4 regions of the Paenibacillus sp. JNUCC31 genome follow, and region 1 is predicted to be linked to each of the others. Evidence: predicted binding sites of a transcription regulator. Region 1 holds the regulator's gene; each other region holds the start of a gene.
The links. Region 1 encodes LexA, which represses DNA repair genes until DNA is damaged. Its sites were predicted from a motif close to CGAACATATGTTCG; they were not measured.

Region 1 (4,218 bases):
ATTAAACCGACTGATGGAATGGATAAGGTAAAAAGTATCATTGGGGTAACAACAAATAGCCAAGAGACTTCAAGTGCTAATAATACCGCAATAAATGCATTTGATGGAAATACAAATAGTATCTGGCACAGTGAATGGTCTAAGCAAAATCAATTTCCTTTCAATATTACAGCAAAGTATGCAACTCCGCTAACTTTCAACAAGCTGACATATTTACCACGTCAAAGTGAAGAAAATGGTATTATTACAAATTATAAAATTCTCACAAGTCTTGATGGGGTATCCTTCTCTCAGGTTGCAACAGGCACTTGGGCAAAGGACAAAACAGAAAAGACAGTAACTTTCACACCTACGCTTGCTAAATATGTTCGCCTTGAAGTACCTCAAGGAGGTGGAACAAATGGTTTTGCCTCTGCAAGTGAGATTAAAATCTTTGAAACCGATCCAATAACACCTGTAACAACGTATCTCAGCGATATTGATTGGTTTTCTGCCACAACAGGTTGGGGAACAATTCAAAAAGATCGTAATGCTGATGGAAATACACTTAAGTTAAATGACAAGACCTATACCAAAGGTTTGGGCACACATGCTAACAGTGAAATTGTTTACAAACTGGATGGGAAGTACACATCCTTTACCGCGCTAGTCGGGGTAGATGGTGATGTAGGTTCTGTAGGTACTGTGGAGTTCCAAGTTGTTGTAGACAATCAAGTTGTATTTTCCAGTGGTGTGATGAATAGAAATACAGCGGCAAAAGAGGTAAACGTTAATCTTTCCGGAAAGAATGAGCTAAAACTTAAAGTAACAGATAGTGGAGATGGTATAAATAGTGACCATGCCGATTGGGTAAATGCCCGTCTTGTCAAATAGTGTTGTAAGGTTAAAGCACACCTCTTCCGAAAATTTACAAAACAAGCCGGATTTCCGTATCCAAGATGGCAAAACATTGATCGGTGGGCGTTCTAAACGTGATCAACTGTTCATTGAACCAACAGTACTGGGTGAAGTGGATTGGAAGTCACCTGTTATGCAAGAAGAGATCTTTGGTCCAATTCTTCCTGTGTTTAAATATAGTGATCTTAACCCGACTAGAGGAGATTATTCGTTGTCCAAAACCACTGGCATTATATCTCTTCACTCAGGATGAGGTTTTCCAAAATCAGGTTTTGAACCAAGTATCTTTCGGTGGCGGTTGTATTAATGATACGTTGTCTCATATGACATCACATTATCTCCCGTTTGGCGGAGTAGGAGAAAGTGGAATGGGTTCTTACCACGGTCAGCTGTGTTTCGATGTGTTCTCACAGCATAAGAGCGTGCCCAAACGCAGCAAATAAATCATAATAAGCAGTACGCAGACAAAGAGGTTGTCCTGATGAACAGGGCAACCTCTTTGCGTATTTCTTATGATACGAACTAACGGACGAACTACAATCCTATTAATGAATATCACGGAAAAGGCCAATGACTTTACCCAGAATACTGACGTGTTTCAAACGCAAAGGTTCAAAGGTCGCATTCTCTGGTTGAAGACGAATATGATCTTTCTCCTTGTAGAACGTCTTCACCGTAGCTTCATCGTCTTCAGTCATGGCTACAACGATATCGCCGTTATCCGCAGTTTGCTGCTGACGTACGATAACATAGTCTCCGTTAACAATGCCTGCTTCAACCATACTGTCTCCCACAACCGAAAGCATAAATACTTTTTGCTCACCTACATAATGCGTAGGAAGAGGGAAGTAATCTTCGATGTTCTCTGTTGCTGTAATTGGAACCCCAGCAGTAACCTTACCAACAATAGGAATACGAGCGACACTGTGAGCAAACTGATGTGAATGCTCTGACTCTTCCTGGCTTAGAAGTTCAATGGCTCTTGGTTTGGTCGGGTCCCGTCTTATGAGACCTTTCTTCTCCAAACGATCCAGATGTCCATGTACTGTAGAGCTGGAAGCCAATCCAACAGCTTCACCAATTTCGCGTACGGAAGGAGGATACCCCTTCAACCGGACTTCATTACGTATAAATTCCAGAATAGCCTGTTGCCTGCTGGATATCTTCGACATACCGTATCAACCCCATTTTAGTAACGTTTGGGAAAATTATAACATAGAACCTCCGTTCGTACAAACATAAGTTCTAAATAATAAGGCATAAAATCAATGTTTTTTTGCAAATTAACATGATTTTTTTCTGTCTATCTATTCAAATACTGCAAATGAAAGTTTTCATATTATAGAAGAAAGAGATAAGAGGTTATCTACAAATAAAAAAAAGCGAACAATTGTTCTAAAAAGTTATTGAACAAAACAAATGTTCGTGTTATATTGGTTTCAACAGATAGGAACAAACGTTTGGAGGTTAATAATTATGAGATATTCTACTTATCAAAGCATTTACGAACCGGTTAATACAGAATTGGTTAAAACAAACATAGGGAACTTCAAGAAGGTATTTACAAAAGGCAAAACACCAACATGGATGTTGAAATTAGTAATCGTATCTTTAATCATATTTATTGGATGCAGCACAGTACTTACTGTATTTGCAGGCAATGAGAACAACCTTTTACCTGGCGGGAAGACGGTAGTTTCGCAAGGTGATACGCTTTGGAGTATATCATTGGATCACAAACCGGAAAGTATGGATACACGTATATATATAGAAGCAATTAAGAAAGTGAATCAACTTCAGTCGACTTCAATACAGGTAGGGCAAGTGCTTATACTGCCTCAATTCACTGAGTAAATTGCATATCTATACGCATAAACGCGTATCAACTTGACAAGCAGCCTTTATCATGTCAAAGTTAATATGACTTTGTATTTTTGGAGGGGACAAGCTTGGATATAGATAGTCTGGTAGCACGTATTAATGAATTGGCCCGTAAGCAAAAATCCACTGGCTTGACAGAGGAAGAGCTCACTGAACGTGCCAAGCTTAGAGAAATCTATTTGAATAACATTCGCAGCAATTTCAGACAGCAATTGGATTCGATTGAAATTGTAGATGATGAGAACGATCAAGGCCACCAAGGCAAACTCAAACATTAAGGAAACCTAATGATATCATTATGATATTTAGGTTTCTTCCTGTTATTTAGAGAATGCAAATTATAGGGGGAACATTGGTTTGCAATGATGTAAGCCGATACAAAGAACATCTAAGGGGGATTCTCATGTCGCGTTCGTTCGAGAGAACGGTTCGGAAAAATTCAAAGCAGTTGAACCAGCAACGTAAAAAGAACGGTCAACCGATTTCAGGTACACCAGGTGAGGACGTATTTAAAGGACGCAGCCTTCTGTTTCCTATTTTTCTGATCGGACTCGCATTCCTGTATCTCTTTATGAGTACGTTTCTTGTCAAAGCTCCGATGACCACTTGGGATTGGGTGACGATGCTGCTGTATGTATTTTTGGCAGTTATCTTCATGCTTCGTCGACCTTATATCAAGATAGGAAGTAACCGAATCTTGACGACTAAAGGAAACCGTGAGCGTTCAATTGGAGTCGATGATATTGTGAAATTCAGAATTGAGCCAGGCACGGTTGTTATTGAGCATAATGCACGAGGCAAGAGATGGGTATTTACCAAACTACTCAATCGTTATGATACCGATGCAATCACTGAACGTCTTCTGAAATTCGCCAAAGCACATCAGATCACTGTGGAAACATACGAGAAAAAGTAATTATTGCATAAAGGGGAAGATGACCGAAATGGCGTTAAAAGCGATTTTGTTCGACCTGGATGATACTTTGCTGTGGGATGAGCGCAGTGTTCGTGAGGCATTTCATGAGACTTGCCTGATCGCAGCGCAAGAGACAGGGGTTAAACCTGAAGAACTTGAAGAAGCAGTTCGTAATGAGGCACGTAATTTGTATGAATCCTATGAAACCTTTTCGTTTACCAAAATGATTGGAATCAACCCGTTTGAAGGTCTTTGGGCTAACTTTACGGGTGGAGATCAGCCGGAATTCCGCCAATTGGAACAACTTGCACCTGCATATCGTAAAGAATCATGGCATCGTGGATTGTTAAAGCTCGGTATTGATCGCGAAGATCTGGCAGAACGACTCGCCTCGCAATTCGGGGCAGAGCGGAGATCGAGACCCCATGTCTATGAAGAAACGATGGAGACGTTAAGTCATCTACAAGGAAAGTTCAAGCTTTTGCTTTTAACTAACGGGTGTCCTGCATTACAACAGGAGAAGC
Region 2 (4,218 bases), 770 kb from region 1:
TCAACAATCACCGATCGACATTTCTCCATTAAAGAAAGCATCTGTTCCCGTCCCCGACTGGGACCCTCCTGACCGTTGTCTTCCAAGGAGAGGCTGGGTACATACTTCCATGGCTTACCATCTGTCCAGCGATATCCGTGAATCCCGCAAGCCAATATATAATTTTCGAGCTGATCCATATCTTCACGTGTGATGGAGCCATCACGCGGAAGCAGCAGATCCGTTTTGACACAGCGAAATACATCCTCGTAACGCCAGCGGCGACGAACGATATCCAGTGCGGAACGAATAAATTCAGATAGTGGATGATGCAGTTCATTTCTTCTCCGATCCAGAAAAACAGGAACGTCATAGTCTCTGAATAGGGGCTCAGCAATGTCGGCGTATGTATCCAGCTGACGAACGAGTACTGCCATATCCCGATAACGCGCACCTTCATCTTGCGCCAGACGACGCATCTCACGCAGTGCCCCTTCCATCTCCGCCCGACGGTTCTCAGCTGCATAAATTCTGACACCCGCATCACGCCCCTCACTCTTCCACCGAACCCGGCGATCGAATCCAGCTTCCAAGTGAGCGAGTCCAGGACTGCCTTCAAATCTTGGCAAAACTTCCGGTTGAAGCACAGTGGTCTCATGAAGGACACCCAGATCCTCAGCCATGCCTTTGAGGCGCGTGTATGCACTCGCTGTGGGATGGAACAGTTCCAGTTCCTCAGGAAGTGCGCCGTGGTCATAGGCACGATCCAACGTCAGTGTAATCGTCACGGAAGAGGCTTGCATCATCAGTCTTCCAATAACGCTCATTTCCTGCGGGGTAAATCCTTGAAATCCATCGATCCAGATCTGTGCATCTTGCAGCAACGCGCTCTCTGACAACCGCTCTGTCAGTTCAGTCAACGTGTCTTCATCGTCAATATATAGTCCAGTCAGTTCCTTTTCATAATCACGGTATATTAAAAGTAAGTCATGCAGCTTCTCCCCCAGAATCGGTGCAGACGAGGATGAGGTATTCCATGCGGAAAATCCTTCTTCCAGTGAAGTGGGGTTAAGTTCATAACGTTTAAACTCACTGTATAAATCATTTAAGTCTCCTATAAATCCCAGCTGGCTGCCTGATGCTCCAAACAGCTTCAATTCTTCTTTGCGACGCTGGAGCACTTTATAGAGCAACATTTTTTTTCCTTCAGCCCCAATGGGAATACGTGCAGAACCACCTGCCTCCTGCATTACCCGATAGGCCAATCGGCGAAAGCCAAGCACTTCAGCACGCACGGTACCTTTAACAGCCCCTGAAGACACCAATGACTGCTCGGTTCGAAACGTACTTTGTTCCGGGACCAGCAGAATAAGTGGTTTGCCTTGCGGTTCCTTTTGAAGCAAGGATGTGATTTCCTGGGTAATCAGCGCACTCTTGCCGCTGCCTGCCCGGCCAATAATAAAGCGTACAGACATGTTTAATCCTCCAAACCATCACGAACAAGATTTTAATTCCCAGTATAACATATCTGGCTTGGTTCGGAACATACGTTTGCCACTATCAGGTAATTTCATAGACCCTCAGCAGCGCACAACAAAAAGTCCACAGTTTATCCAAACTGTGGACTCTTTGCCTGAATATATATCGATATGTTCGATCCACAATTGAAATCGCACGATTAGTTCTTTTTACTGCGCACTTCAAAAATGGCGAATTTCAGATAATGACCTTCGTCTACACCCAAAATTTGCGGGTGATCCTTGCCAGCTGCTTTCCAGTCAATCAGACGCAGCACTTTGCCTGCATCCTCGGCTGCATCCGCAATCGTTTCCAGGAAGAGGTCTGGACGCATGTGGTAAGAACAGCTTGCCGTTACCAGATACCCTCCCTCGTTCACCAGTTTCATCCCTTGCAGGTTGATGTCTTTATATCCGCGGCATGCACCTTTGACCGCTGATTTCGTTTTGGCAAATGCCGGCGGATCAAGGATGACCACATCGAACGTTTTACCACCGGCTGCAAGCGCTTTGGAAGTATCCACTTTCTGTTCTCCGGCACGCGCACGTGCATTACGGTCATCGAGGCCTTTGACCTGCTCACGTAAGTATTGGAATGCATCCGCAACGACAAATTCGACCCTGTCAGTGAAACCGTTCAGCTCTACGTTGATTCGTGCACTTTCAATCGCATGCTCTGAGATATCAAGGCATGTTACTTTTTTGGCTCCATATTTACAGGCGTTCAACGTGAAGCTGCCTGTGTGTGAGAAACATTCCAGCACCGTTGCCCCGTCCCAATAAGGGAACGTCACTACCTTGCCGCTTTTGTTCACAGGAAGCCATTGCTCCGAACCATCCTGCTCAGTCTGTTGGAGCGTAATGCCACTCTTGTAGCCCCACCCCTTCATAAGAGGTTCGATCGCTGCACGATTCTCGCGCTGGTCGAAGAAGTACCCAGTCTTCTGGCCTTCCACGATATCGACCTTAATGAGCAATCCATTCTCAGTTACCGTGACATGACGCGGGCAATCCCCATATAGAGGTCCCTTCGTCTGCTCCAAACCTTCCAGTTCACGAATGGGAACATCACTGCGTTCATAGATCCCCTCAGGCTGCATCACTTCAACGAGAGCTTGTACGATCGCTTCACGACAACGGTCCATGCCCAGTGTGAGCAACTGTACAACAAGAATACTGCCAAAGCGGTCAACAATCAGACCTGGCAGAAAATCAGCTTCCCCATAAACGAGACGATACGCCTCTCCATCCCGGATAAAACGCTCCCTGTGGCGCAAGCAATCACGAAAACGCGCTGCAAAAAAAGAAGTGTCCATCTGTTCAAATCCCAAAGGCTGATAGGCTACGACTCTAACGGTAATTTGAGATGCTGGGTTATAGTAACCCGTCGCTAAATAGCGACCTTGATGATTCAATACGTTGACCAACTGTCCCGGCTCGGGGTTTCCTTCAACAGAGGCGATTTCATTGTTAAATATCCATGGATGAGCATGTTCAAGCCGCTTTTTGCGACTGCGTTCCAGTGTAACGGATGGCAAGATCGATTCACTTCTTTCATAGTTAGTTGAAAAGATAGGTTTGGTGCAAAGGAGACCGCTGCGGGAATGGATTGGACTTTCGATCGCTGTTGTCTCCAGATTTTTCTGATTCCCTTTCTCAAAAGGGAAAATCCAGAGACAAAGGCGAACGTTTCGCTTCTTCAGTTCCAATTCCATCCCCTCCGCTACGTTTGCAGAATCTCCGTATCTTTCGAATAGGGGGGCGGTAATTGGGGTGACCATTGTCGGGGTGGATCGGACTTTCGATCGCTTTTGCGTCGTACAGATGAATCTCAAATTCCACACTTGCCACTGCAATGACAGAACAACCTTCCGATCGCTGTTACCCTCAGATTTTTTTGATTCCTTTTTCACTATAGGAAAAATCCGAGGAAAAAGGCGAGCGCTTCGCTTCTTCAGTTCCAATTCCATCCCCTCCGCTCCGTTTGCAGAATCTCCGTATCTTTTGAATAGGGGTTCGGTAATTGGGGTGACCGCTTCGGGCATGGATCGGGCTTTTGATCACTGCTGTCTCCAGAATTCCGTTAGCTGTCATGGTTGTCCTTGCTTTCTCATAGGATGAGATAAGGACATGCACGGAAGGAATGATTATCTTATGTTCAGAGACGTTGTGTTGCCCCTGTTATACGGGCTTCTTATCTTTTTTGGCGGGATGAAGCTGATGGAAACCGCCTTGCAACGGATGGCAGGGCCGATGTTGGTTGGCTGGCTGGACCGGGCTACCTCTGCTCCCTGGAAAGGCATGGCTTTCAGCGCAGGTGCCACAGCGGTACTGCAAAGCAGCACTGCTGTCACGGTACTCACCATTGGACTGGCTAATGCCCGATTGATTACGTACGGACGCACACTTGGCATTATCCTCGGCACGAACATCGGGACGTGCCTGACGACGGAACTGGTTGGACTGCAGATCGGGCGTGCTTCCCTGCCTCTGCTTGCCCTGTCCCTGACGGGATGGGCTGTCTTTGTTGTGCTTGGTGAACGCAATCAGGCAGCTCCAGAGCGCATGCGCCGGACTCTGTTCAACATGCAATACAGTTTCCTCGCAGCTGCCGGATTTGCTCTCGTCATGACAGGCATACAAGTAATGCAGTCCATAGCCGTACCGCTGCGAAGCATGGGCGTATTTCAGTGGTTTCTGGACCGCTCAGCCGACAGTTTGT
Region 3 (4,218 bases), 460 kb from region 1:
GTGAGATCAGTGACCTGATTGCCGCCTTCCAGCAGGATGAGGAGAGTGTGCTGTGTTCCGTCAATCTGTGGGAAGGGCTGGATGTTCCAGGACCGTCCCTATCCAACGTCGTGATCTGGTCACTTCCATATCCGCCACCGGACCCTGTCTTTAATGCGAAACGCAGTGCATCAGCGGCGCCTTACGAGGAGATCGATCTTCCGTATATGCTCCTGCGTGTGAAGCAAGGTCTTGGACGTCTGATTCGGACAAGCACGGATTCCGGTTCCGCGGTCATTCTCGATGAATCGCTGTATACCAAAAAGGAAGCCAAAGACCGCATTGCGGCCCTGCTTCCCGAAGGTGTGGAATGGACAACCCTGACACACTAACTAGCTGAATTCTAAATCATACAAAATCGTACTAAATCCTATATGTACATTGGATTATACGTTCTAACCGGGCCGAAATGGCTCCCATCAGAAAAAAGCTCTTGTTCTCTGCGGATACACCATCCGTATGTGAGCAAGAGCTTATTTTGGTAGTTATCTTCAAATATACTTCTCTTTTTTCTAAAGGGAGAGGAATCGAGTATACAGGCGAACGCTGTGCTTCTTCAGAATCGATGTTGTTCTCTACCTTACGTTCCGCTAAGGATCAAGGGGCTGTCTTGAGAGGGATTTCCCCTCACTCCACGTCGCTCCAAGCGCTAACGAACCTACCGCACCCTATTAGGATAATAATCAAGAAATGCCAATTTTAACGAACCTCAGTAACGTTACTCCGCCGAAAATGGCTTTTGAACCTAAAAATCGACCGAATTTGGAGAAATAACGTCGCTGTGATTCGTTACACGTAAGACCTGCGCAAATTGGAGCGGATAGCGTGTGCTCGGTTCTTTAGAATCAATGAACGCTAAAAACGGGGTGTTCTCTGTCATCCTTATGACTTATGGAGCAGGAGATAGCCTCTTTTTTTGTGTGTACAAATTTAGCTATGTTAAAAAATACCCATGCTCAAATACCGTTCCCCGGTATCCGGCGCAATGCAGAGCACCCGGTGCCCCGGCCCCAGTTCCTTCGCGATGCGAAGGGAGGCCCACACCGAAGCCCCAGAGGAAGGGCCGAGCAGCAGCCCTTCCCGGGCAGCAAGCTGCCGCATCGTATCCAGTGCGTCCTCATCGGACACCTGGATGATGGCATCCCACACGTCGGTATTCAGAATGTCCGGAATGAACCCCGGACTTGTACCGACGAGCTTGTGCGGTCCGGGCTCGCCACCGGACAGCACCGGAGAACCTTTGGGCTCCACCGCATAGATGCGAATACCGGGTAACTGCTTACGCAGTTCTTCCCCGGTTCCCGTAATGGTGCCGCCTGTTCCCGCCGTAGCAATGAAGGCGTCCAGCTTGCCTTCCATCTGCTGCATAATTTCAGGAGCGGTGGTGATCCGGTGAATATCCGGGTTCGCCTGATTCTCGAATTGCTGGGGAATGAAACTTCCCGGAATGTCGGCCTGAAGCTCCTTTGCTTTGCTGATCGCACCAGGCATCCGTTCCGCAGCGGGGGTGAGCACCACATTTGCGCCATAGGCTTTCAGAATGTTGATGCGCTCCTTGGACATGTTGTCCGGCATGATCAGAATGGCCTCATATCCTTTGGCAGCGGCATTCATCGCAAGACCAATCCCTGTATTGCCGCTGGTCGGCTCGATAATGGTTGCGCCGGGAAGCAGCAGTCCTGCCCGTTCAGCCTGAACGATCAGGTTGTAGGCGGCACGGTCCTTGACGCTGCCGCTTGGGTTGAAATATTCCAGTTTAACATATACGTCAGCGGAATCGTTGCCTGTAAGTCTGTTCAGTCGAACGGCAGGTGTTTGGCCGATCAGTTCGGTGACATCTGCGGCAACGCCTGTAAGCCTGGCTGTTTGTTTAGTCGAGTTCAAATCCAAATCCATGAAGTACAACTCCTTGATTGATAAGACGTTGAAAGCAATCCCGCTGGACAAGTCTGTCCGCCATTAATGTCTGGCAGGCTTGTTTGGTTAAAGGCATTGATTTTCATTGCAGGTCTGAACGAAATGTCCAGACAAGTCTATTCCATCTTAATGAACGCAGCCTTCCCGGGTCAACCTGTTTTGATTAGGCAGAAGGGTGGGGAGTCTGAGGAGTAAGTGGACTAAGAAATGTGAATTCAAACGATAACGGGTACATTAAGCAGATGAATCAGCTATAACGGCCGGGTCAAATCCATATCCAGATGCCGGCTAAGCTCTTTTTTGACTTCATTCCGCGCAAACGTCCACAGCATATAGAACCGCTGCAAATATCCTCTGCACATATACTGGGTTTCAATTCCTTCGACTTGCCGTTTCTCCTCCAGAACCTTGACACCACGGATTCTCATCTGTTTGCGAAGTTCCAGCATTTCCTTGAGTACATGATTCTGAATACGGGTTAGAGACAGGATGTAGACCTCCGGCATTTTGAGCTGCAACGTATCCAGTGTTCGAATATCCCGTTCAAGCACATCCAGCAGGAGGGTGCGTACAACCATGCTTTTAATCAAACGATGGTCCTCATCCGCAGGGGATGGGGCGGAAGGGGAGGATGACATACGTTCACTTCCTTAGCTTGAATATAAATCGATCGAATTAAGAACGAATGTTCCTGTTCTGTATTATAGTCAGCATAAGCTTGACTCATACAGGTTTCAACCTGAAATTTTTTACAGTCCTATGTATAATTCCAGGTTTGAATGCCCGAAATGCTTACCTTCTGTCGGTTACAGATACATTAGGAGCATGTTTGCTTAGCAGAAACAGTCCATTTTAGCCTGATGTTCAGAATCGGTTCAGAATGAATCGTTATAGTGTCTATATATTTTGTTATTGCACAGAAAGGAGATAAAAAAATCAGAGATACATACCAGAAGAATATAAGTAGCTAATTTGTCTACTAGCAAAGTAACTAGCTTTTTTAGTAAATTTCGTAGGATGTGGATGTAGATAGAGTACGGGTTGGGGAGTAACAAGCGGATGTTATATAGCAAGGGAGAGGATGAAGATGATGAATAGGAAGGTACTAAAGGTTAGAAAAGTGATTGCGATGCTATTGGTGTGTCTGCTCATTTTCGGAGGTGTTCCCGGATTTCAGACGTTGGGCGTGGATCGCGCCTATGCCGCAAATGGGACATGGACAGACGTAGGTGGAGCCGGCTTCACAACAGGACAGGTAGAAAATATTACGTTAGTTTTTGATCGGGAAGGTACACCGTATACTGTATTTAGGGATGTAGGCAATAACAATAAAGCAACGGTTATGAAATACATCTCTGGCGGATGGAAATCTGTCGGACCGCTCGGCTTTTCTGCTGGTGAGGTTTGGACTACGTCACTCGCATTTGACTCTCAGAACGTTCCATACGTCGCTTACCAGGATATGGACAATGACAACAAAGCTACGGTTATGAAATTTAACGGAAATCAATGGGAGGTTGTGGGCAGCGATGGTTTTACGGCTGGCGCTGCGGTGTACGTTACGCTTGCATTTAGTCCTGATGATACGCTCTACATTGGTTACCGGGATCATGCTGCAGATTCTAAAGTGACGGTTAAAAGATGGAGTGGAGATCAGTGGGAGACCGTTGGCACTGCCGGTTTTACGACAGGTATTGCACTGGAGATGTCCAAACTGATTATTGATACTAATGGAATTCCCTATTTTGCATTTAAAGATTCAACGAATAATAAATTGACTGTAATGAAGTTTGCAGGCAATCAGTGGAAAAATGTGGGTGCAGGAGGATTTACACCGGGACAAGCATCAGATCCTTCGTTAGCTTTTGGCCCGGATGGTTCGCCCTATCTTGCTTTTCAAGATGGATCAACAAGTTACAAAGCAACCGTAATGAAGTTCAATGGCAGCCAGTGGGAAGTGGTTGGAAACGCGGGGTTCTCTTCAGGAGCATCGTATAATCTGTCTTTGGCTTTTGATCCGCAAGGTGTACCTTACACCGCTTTTAGAAATATAGTTAATTTTAGTATGGAGCCGCAGGGTGTCATGATGAAGCTGGATGGAAATCAGTGGACTATGGTCGGAGGGAAGCCGTTCTCTGCAGGCCAAATAAACGAAACTTCGCTTGCTTTTGGTCCGAATGGAATGCCTTATGTTGCTTATATAGATAATACCAAGAGTAATAAGATGACAGTCATGACGCTTTCTACGGGACATACGGTGGT
Region 4 (4,218 bases), 1.7 Mb from region 1:
GCTGCAGCAATTATTACCATCTGGTCAGGCATTGATTACTTTATCAAAAACAAAAGTTTGTTGCATATATCAAAAGCGTAACTGTTTGATGTAAAAAGGGTAATCATGAAGGAATCATTTGCACAAAGGGCAATAGGAAACCATCCTATTGCCCTTTGATCACTCACCATGTACAGGAGGATGTTGAATGAAGGCAGAAATCATTGCAGTTGGCACAGAGCTGCTACTTGGACAAATTGTGAATACCAATGCCAGATATCTATCCCGTGAGTTGGCTGCGATCGGGATTGATGTATATTTCCAAACGGTGGTTGGTGATAATCTGAATCGACTTAGTGAAGCCATTCGCATCGCTCAAGGACGTGCAGACGTCATTTTATTTTCCGGGGGCATCGGTCCTACACAGGATGATCTGACCAAGGATGCAATCGCGGAGGTTTTGAATCGGAAGCTGCATATAGATCGAATGGCCATGGACAAAATTGAGAGCTTCTTCCGAGACCGCAATGTGGACATGACAGAAAATAATCGTCGTCAGGCGATTGTAATAGAGGGCGGGACACCGCTGGCAAACGAAACAGGTCTTGCAGCAGGAAATGCGATATCTGACAATGGCAAACATTATGTGGTAATGCCTGGTCCACCAAAAGAGCTCATTCCCATGTTCGAACAGGAAGTCAAACCATGGTTGTTCCAGCATGTACTTACAAAAGAAATGCCGATCTATTCGAAAATGTTGAAGTTTGCAGGGATTGGCGAATCAGCATTGGAAGACCGACTCCTTGATCTTATAGATGCACAGACGGACCCTACGATTGCCCCCTATGCAAGTGAGGGAGAAGTTACAGTACGGGTATCGACCAAGGCTCCGAGTGAAAGTGAGGCCAAGCTGAAGCTGGATGCCATGGAAGTTCAGATTCGGGAACGATTGCCAGAACATCTCTACGCGAACGAGGATGTGCCTATAGAGTACACTATTGTAACGATGATGTCTGATATGGGTTTGTCTCTTAGCGCGGCGGAGAGCTGCACAGGAGGGCTTGTCATGCAGAGTCTGACTTCCATTCCTGGCAGTGCATCCATGCTTAAGGGCGGAATTGTTTGTTATTCCAATGAGATCAAGGAAAAGTTGCTCAATGTCCCGCATGACTATCTGGAAGGTGAAGATGCACCTGGTGCAGTAAGCCCGGAAGTTGCCAAAGTGCTTGCAGAGCAGATCCGCATGATCGGGGATGCAGATTTCGGTCTGTCTGTTACAGGTGTCGCTGGGCCTGGTTATTCGGAACGGAAACCGCCAGGACTTGTTTTTATTGCGTTGGCTGAACGTGGAAAAGAAACAGAAGTTCATGAACTGCGTATTAATGGAAATCGGGAGACGGTTCGCATCCGTTCAGCAAAAGCGATTCTCTACCGTTTGTGGCGTAAACTTGTGGAAATGGACTAAGCACCTCGGATTGCATTTGCAGGTGGAAGCAAGTATACTTAAAGAAGACGGAAGAACCGTAGAATCAGGCTTTAGAGCCTTGTTTACGGTTCTTTTTTCTGTTTAATGGAAAGTTTCCCTGAGGAAGAGGCGCCTCGGCCTTCACAAAAAAAACGAATGTATGTTCGAAAAAAAGCTTGGCAAACGTGTAAAAACAAGGTATCATTATCTTATAAACAGTAAAGGGTGTGAGCTTATTGTCAGACCGTCGTGCCGCGCTTGATATGGCGCTCCGTCAAATAGAGAAGCAATTTGGTAAAGGATCCATCATGAAACTGGGTGAGTCGACTCACATGAATGTGGAAATTATACCCAGCGGTTCCTTGGCTTTGGATATTGCATTAGGAACAGGCGGCTTGCCTAAAGGCCGTATTGTTGAAATATATGGACCGGAATCCTCTGGTAAAACAACCGTAGCATTGCATGCGATTGCTGAAGTACAACGAGTGGGTGGACAAGCTGCATTTATTGATGCCGAGCATGCTCTTGACCCACAATATGCAAGTAAACTTGGGGTTAACATTGATGAATTGCTTTTGTCTCAGCCAGATACGGGTGAGCAAGGTCTTGAAATTGCAGAAGCTCTTGTACGTAGTGGCGCTGTGGATATTGTCGTTATTGACTCTGTGGCTGCACTGGTACCAAAAGCAGAAATCGAAGGTGAAATGGGTGATTCCCATGTCGGTTTGCAAGCGCGTTTGATGTCTCAGGCGCTACGTAAGTTGTCTGGTGCAATCAGCAAATCCAAAACAATTGCAATCTTTATCAACCAACTTCGTGAAAAAGTCGGTGTAATGTTTGGTAACCCAGAGACGACACCAGGTGGCCGTGCTCTGAAATTTTATTCCACGGTACGTCTGGATGTGCGTCGTATTGAGAGTATCAAATCAGGAAATGACATGATTGGTAACCGTACGCGTATTAAAGTCGTGAAAAACAAAGTAGCACCTCCGTTTAAACAAGCGGAAGTAGATATCATGTACGGTGAAGGCATTTCGAGAGAAGGCAGTATCATTGACATTGGTACAGAGCTGGATATCGTTAACAAAAGTGGTGCATGGTATTCTTACGAAGGCGAGCGTTTAGGCCAAGGCCGTGAGAACGCGAAGCAGTTCATGAAAGAGCATAAAGAGATTGCTGAAATCATTGAACAAAAAATTCGTGAAGCCAGCAACCTGACAACTGCTGTTCCTGCGCCAACGACTGAAGATCAACAAAAAGAAGCGGCAGAAGAACAAGAATTATTTGAAATTAACGAGTAACCCTCTGGCCTCCGAAGCTTGTTTAATTGAGCCTGGCTTGATTTAGATGCTAAAGTGACTGGGTGTGTACTCGCGCGTCCAACAGCCTCTGTCCGAATGGACAGGGGCTGTTGGCACGCTTATTGTTAGTGAGAGGCCGGACACTGTTTCCGGCCTTTTATATTAGCTGGATGTCATTTGTGGATACGTTAAGCGTGCTTTAGTGACGCTGCGTTGTCTCAAGGAAGATGTGCTATGTTTATTTGAAGAAGTCTTTGTTTTGCTGTGTGCTTTAAGACAGATCATGCAGTTCAGCACAAAACGATGTGGAAGGGGAGAGCTGAATGGATCAACATGATGAGGATTTATATGAAGAAGCAGAGCTTGAAGGAATCTCACAATTCCCGGATAACGAAGAACTTACCATCTCACGGGTTGAACGTACAAAGAGCAGGGAAGCTCGTTACCGAATTACTTTTGGTTTACACTCAATCACGGTTCTTGAAGATGTGATGATTAAATATCGGATGACCCGAGGCAATACGTTTATGAAGAAGGACTTGGAAGATATCATTGTAGCTGACGAGCGACAACGGACGTATGTGCAGTCTTTGCGATATCTGGAGCATAAACCACGCACACGCCATGAATTAAGTCAGAAGCTTCGTCAGAAAGAGTTTGCTGCACCCTTGATTGAAGAGGCACTGGACCGGCTTGAGAGGGAGGATTTGGTTGATGATGAACAGTTCGCGAAGGAATGGACCAGGCAGCGTATGGAGGGCCAGCGGAAGGGAAAACTGTGGATAAGGCAAGAGCTGCGTCAGAAGGGCATTGCCAATGAACTTATTGCGGAAGCGCTGGAAGGTATAAGTGCGGATGCGGAATTTGAGACGGCTTTAACCGCTGGACGCAAAAAGTGGAATCAGGTCAAAGGAGACATCAAGGAGAAGAAACGTAAAACGCTTCCCTTCTTGATGCGGCGGGGTTTTTCCATGGATATGGTGCGCCGGGTCGTGAATTGTTTAATTGAAGAAGATGAGGCGGGGGACCCCGAAGAAGACGAAGCGTTGTTATGGGATTAGCAGAGAGGACTCACTATACTGCATTCTCTTGACAATTTCTTTCGTCAAATACTAAAATGGACATGAGTCTGTAAGAAATGGACAACCCTTTTTCCTTCCAAAAAAGCGGTTTCTGTTTTTAAAGATTTAAACCATTCATGATTATGGGTTCGCTGGAAACGGTGAATAGTACATGGAAGCATGTACATGTGAAATGAAAATCGGCGGGGGATCGCCGTGAGTATTCGTTATTCCCAAACATATGTAAGGCTTGAAAACAACAAATTGACCCAAGGAGTGCCTTGGAGGAACCAACGAGGAGGTGAACAGTATGGACATCGTAATCACGATCGTTCTCGTTGTGGCCGCGCTCGTTATTGGGTTCGGAGTAGGGTATTTTATTCGCAAATCTCTTGCAGAGGCTAAAATCTCC

Region 2: addB (helicase-exonuclease AddAB subunit AddB) is a predicted target of LexA. The motif match lies at 1,520-1,533, and genes of this name have one in related genera.
Region 3: JNUCC31_RS03635 (YhjD family protein) is a predicted target of LexA. The motif match lies at 2,635-2,648, and genes of this name have one in related genera.
Region 4: recA (recombinase RecA) is a predicted target of LexA. The motif match lies at 1,598-1,611, and genes of this name have one in related genera.

The regions. Positions count from the first base shown of each region.
Region 1 is NZ_CP062165.1:393,225-397,442, reverse strand. It holds gene JNUCC31_RS01615 (NPCBM/NEW2 domain-containing protein) at 1-873, shown strand, start outside; gene JNUCC31_RS33745 (aldehyde dehydrogenase family protein) at 854-1,150, shown strand; gene JNUCC31_RS33740 (aldehyde dehydrogenase family protein) at 1,077-1,340, shown strand; gene lexA (transcriptional repressor LexA) at 1,443-2,069, opposite strand; gene JNUCC31_RS01600 (LysM peptidoglycan-binding domain-containing protein) at 2,374-2,751, shown strand; gene JNUCC31_RS01595 (DUF896 domain-containing protein) at 2,847-3,056, shown strand; gene JNUCC31_RS01590 (hypothetical protein) at 3,182-3,694, shown strand; gene JNUCC31_RS01585 (HAD family hydrolase) at 3,723-4,218, shown strand, end outside.
Region 2 is NZ_CP062165.1:1,162,933-1,167,150, forward strand. It holds gene addB (helicase-exonuclease AddAB subunit AddB) at 1-1,454, opposite strand, end outside; gene JNUCC31_RS05065 (class I SAM-dependent rRNA methyltransferase) at 1,658-3,034, opposite strand; gene JNUCC31_RS05070 (Na/Pi cotransporter family protein) at 3,651-4,218, shown strand, end outside.
Region 3 is NZ_CP062165.1:848,559-852,776, reverse strand. It holds gene JNUCC31_RS03645 (ATP-dependent DNA helicase) at 1-371, shown strand, start outside; gene cysK (cysteine synthase A) at 979-1,935, opposite strand; gene JNUCC31_RS03635 (YhjD family protein) at 2,208-2,594, opposite strand; gene JNUCC31_RS03630 (S-layer homology domain-containing protein) at 3,044-4,218, shown strand, end outside.
Region 4 is NZ_CP062165.1:6,230,944-6,235,161, forward strand. It holds gene pgsA (CDP-diacylglycerol--glycerol-3-phosphate 3-phosphatidyltransferase) at 1-81, shown strand, start outside; gene JNUCC31_RS27470 (competence/damage-inducible protein A) at 188-1,444, shown strand; gene recA (recombinase RecA) at 1,681-2,745, shown strand; gene JNUCC31_RS27480 (regulatory protein RecX) at 3,069-3,806, shown strand; gene rny (ribonuclease Y) at 4,117-4,218, shown strand, end outside.